Regions from separate parts of the Flavobacterium sp. UW10123 genome, predicted to be linked through region 2. Evidence: riboswitches for the same ligand, from Rfam matches in the RefSeq annotation. Region 2 holds a riboswitch; the other holds the start of a gene.

Region 1 (2,207 bases), on a different contig from region 2:
ATTGAAAATCGGTTGAAAGCGAAACATCCCAAGTGGGTAAAATGCTATACATATTAACTGCGGAGAAATAAGCTTCCTGCTGATAATAACTATCATCTGATTGTGCGCCTTCTGTTACGGTTTCACCTAAAACGTTTGTCGTATCTCGTGCAATATAATGCGTGTAATCGTAGGCAAATTTTCCTTTTAGCTGAAATTTATATTTATCTGAAACATCTTTTGTTAGAGAAGATTGTCCAAAAAAGTTTTTGTCAAATTGTCTAAAACCGTCTTTAAACTTATTTTCTACAATGGCTCCTGGTGCACCGCGTTCAGAATCATAATAATATACTTTTGCATCCCAAGTTCCTTTATTTATTTTTCCATACAAACCAGATTCAAATCGGAATGCTTCTATATCACTGTTCCATCGTGTAGCTGTAGTATCGTAGGCAATACTTCCATCTTGATTTTTTCTTTTATATCTAAATTTATATTGTCCGTTTGATTTGATGTATTCAGAACTTACGCTCATGCTGACTTTATCGCTCAGTTTTTGTTCCCATCTAAAAGAAGGATCATGGTAATTGATAGACATTGTTTTGTAACGAACCAGCAGATTTGTTTTTTTATTGCCTGTAAAAACAGGACGTTTGGTTCGCAAATAAATAGTCGAAGCTGATGCAAAGTCTTTTGCCGACTGAAAGATTTCGCTTTTCTGTCCATTATACATCGTAAGCGATTCCATATCATCAAGCGAATATTTCCCTAAATCGGTTACGCCGTTTTGCGCATTTCCAAGCTGAATTCCGTCATAAAAAACACCAACATGATGCGTTCCCATATTACGAACATCAACCGTTTTGAGTCCGCCGACTCCGCCATAATCTTTAATTTGCGTTCCCGCAAAATAACGAAGCGCATCGGCAACATTGTGACTAGAAAGATTTTCGAGCAGAACACCCGAAAGACTTTGCACGGGAATAACTTCCTGATAAGGTTTTCCTTTTAAAATAACTTCTTTTAAAACACGCGAACTATCAGTCACTGCTTGCGAATGAAGCAAAAAAGGAAAAAGTACTAAAAAAGCAGAAAATAAAGTTTTCTTCAAATTACACATCACGATTTAATTAAATAAACTTTGTGTGATGCAGTAATTATACAACAGTAGTAATCCTACTATAGAATAGCAGGTTATTATCTTGTCATCAACTTCATACCACGAAAGTTTTAAACTATGTGATCGTGGCAGGTCTCCTGACTTATTCTATCTTTAAACGGCCTTCTCACCCCTAAAATGGAACAATGGCATTAGTATGTTTAAAGACTTTGTGTAGAACTTACAGTAGCGGGTCTGTTCAGGATTTGCACCTGATTCCCTTTTAACTGCTTATTTCAGATTGAAAAAAGCAGACCAAAATCTGGGGTAAAGATATAATTATCTTTGTATTTTTTTTATTTGTTTTTTATATGATACTATTATTTTTACAATTTAATTTGCTATTTACTTATGTTTGTGCAATTAAAACTAACCAATGACCTTAGCTGATTTAATTAAAGACTTTATTGACTCAACCAAAGAAAGATTAAAAAACCCCATATCTGGCGCATTCCTATGGTCATTTGTATTTTATAATTGGCGACCAATTTGTCTATTACTTTTTTCAAAAACATCAATCGAAAATAAAATTATTGTGATTAACCATGAATATTGTTCTTTCTGGGCAATCTTTTTCCCAATTGTAATTGCAACATTTTACACATTATTAATTCCTAAAATAATGCTGGAAATTGATAAAGACTTAGAACCAACTAAAGACGCAAGGATAACTAAACGCTACGCTTCAAAAAAACATGAAGTAGTTGAAAAGACAAAAGTTGCCAAAGCGGAATTTTTATTAAAAAGCGAGGAATCTGGGACACAAACTATACAAGAATTTATGAGTCAAATTGAAGCTCTTAAGGAAAACAATAATAATTTGCAAGATAGTATCAAGCAAATTAACGAATCGAACAAAGTTACTGTTGATGGTCTTAATCATTCTTTGCAGATCGCAAAACAAGCTTTAAATGAAAAAGAACAGCAAAATGTTATCTTAAAAAGAATAAATGACTTAAAGAAAGATAATGCACCAGATATACACATTCAAGATGATGATACTATTAGTTATAGATTTTTAATTAAAGGATTGATAAATAAAGCACAACTATCTGAAATTGAAACGACG
Region 2 (2,207 bases):
AATACTGATAGTTCTCAAAAATATAAGCAGTTTTTAAATTGGTCGTAAACTTTCCGAAGTTACCGTCATATTCTAGTAAGTTTCGGTTAAAACCATTAACATATTTGCTTTTCATTTCCGATTCGGAAACTAAAGAAGTGTTTCTATCTGTATTTGAGCTTTGGGTATATAATTTTAGAATGTTTTTGGCATTAATTTTATAGCCAGCATTGGCACTTAGTGTAATAACATCATATTGACCATTTTGGTTCCAGCGCTGTTCGCCTTTCCAGTTGTACTGATTTAAATATTTATAATCGTTTGTCGAACTGTTTTTTGAAAGTCCGATTTGAGCACTCCATTTTTTGTTAGAAATAGAAGTTTTGTAATTCACTCCAATCGTATTAAAGCTGCCGTAATCTAGTCTTAAATTATTCTCAAAACGATTAGAAAATAACAAATCGTTATTTAAATGCACAGTTCCTCCAACAGCACCGCTACCGTAAATAACACTTCCGCCGCCCGCTTTTACACTTATCGAATTATAATCAGAACCCGAAATAGTATTAAAATCGGTACTTCCGTTCATTTGAGAGTTAATATTTATTCCGTTCCAGATTACTGCTGTTTGAGAAGAAGTAGTACCTCTAAAAGCGACAGTTGATAACATTCCACGTCCATATTCTTTAAAATAAATCGTAGAATTGAAGTTTAATAAATCGGTTAAAAGAGCTTCGTTTTTGCCAATAACAGAATCATTTAGTTTTAAAACAGATTGTGAAACCGAATAATTTTTTAAGTTTTTGTCTGAAACCAACACTTCTTTCAAACTGGTAATAGAATCGCTCTGCGCCGAAATAATCTGGCACATTAGAAATGAACAAAAAGCAAGAAGTCGTTTTAAAGTCATAATTCCTTCACTCTTTTTCCCGAGAGTTCGATAAATTGTTATAAAGGCAGGTCTCCTGGCTTGCGTCTTGCTGTTTACCTTCCCATCGCGCGGGGCGTGACAGTGGTTTGTAGTTAACAGCAAGCATTCGTTATGAACTTAGCTTACAGTTGCGGGTACAGCTCAAGAATTATACTTGATTCCCTTTTAATGCATTTTTTAAATCAAAAACACAACCTTAATTTGCTGCAAAGATAAAGTTAAAAATATTGATTATTCAAATTTGTTTTACGTTTCATGAAAAATTATAAATTATTTGCACTAAAAATCGATTTTTATAACTTCTCCGAAATCAATTTTATTATTGAAAGCTTCCTTTAAAGGTAGAGAACTCTGATGGCATAAAATACTCCTGATGATTCCAGCGTGAGCAACAATTACAATTGGCTGATTTGTTTTTGAAATGCTATCAGATAAAAAATCACCAACTCTTTCATGCAGTTCGAGAAAAGATTCTCCGTTTGAAACTTTTATGTTTGCAAAATCTTCCATCCACGGATTAAGTTCTTCTGATGGAATTTCGTTCCAGCTTTTTAATTCCCAATCTCCAAAATTCATCTCTTTCAAACGTTCGTCTTCCTGATAAGAAATGGTTTTAATATTTTCTTGAATGTGTTTTGCTAAAATAACACAGCGCTTTAACGGACTAGAAAATATAATTGCCTCTGAAGGAAGTTCTGAAATAATTCTACCGAAAATTTCATCAAATGGAACTGCAATATCAACGTCTGATTGTCCGTAACAGATTCCTTTTTCGCAGACAGTTTCGGTATGGCGAACTAAATAAATTTCCATAAAAATAAAATACTTAAATAAAATACCACTTCGCAAACCTGTTGTGTCGCTCCAAGACAATCTCCTGTATAACCGTCAATCCATTTCTGAAAATAACGTGCTAAAAAATATCGAGTTATAAAAACAGGAATTATAGCAAGAATAAATTTCAAATTGAAATAAGAAAATACAAGTAACGGAATCAAACCAAAAAAGAAAGAGCCAAAAACTTCTTTCCAAGTATATTGTTTTGCAATCGGTTTGCTTTTGCTCGAGGCATCTTCACGAGAATATTCATGTGTGAAAATAATACTGATTGCTGCTAGACGACTTAGTGAATGAGAAGAAATGAACAAAAGGTAAATTTTAAAAACGGCTATAGGCTCAAAATCGTTGAATAATGAAATAGATTCTGATAGCAGTTTGAATTTTAATAGAAAAAGTAAAACCAACCCGATTGCTCCGTAAGCACCAATGGCGCTGTCTTTCATAATCATTAAGATTT

Evidence for each region. A riboswitch is a leader RNA that binds a small molecule or an ion and turns the genes downstream of it on or off. The one in region 2 is predicted to bind cobalamin.
Region 1: linked by a shared signal. The riboswitch ahead of ABXT06_RS14795 (TonB-dependent receptor) and the one ahead of ABXT06_RS12895 (TonB-dependent receptor plug domain-containing protein) in region 2 are both predicted to bind cobalamin.

Annotation. Positions count from the first base shown of each region.
Region 1 is NZ_JBEWQE010000012.1:2,582-4,788, forward strand. It holds gene ABXT06_RS14795 (TonB-dependent receptor) at 1-1,099, opposite strand, end outside; cobalamin riboswitch at 1,210-1,413, opposite strand; gene ABXT06_RS14800 (hypothetical protein) at 1,515-2,207, shown strand, end outside.
Region 2 is NZ_JBEWQE010000010.1:58,084-60,290, reverse strand. It holds gene ABXT06_RS12895 (TonB-dependent receptor plug domain-containing protein) at 1-889, opposite strand, end outside; cobalamin riboswitch at 918-1,124, opposite strand; gene cobC (alpha-ribazole phosphatase) at 1,190-1,723, opposite strand; gene ABXT06_RS12885 (adenosylcobinamide-GDP ribazoletransferase) at 1,708-2,207, opposite strand, start outside.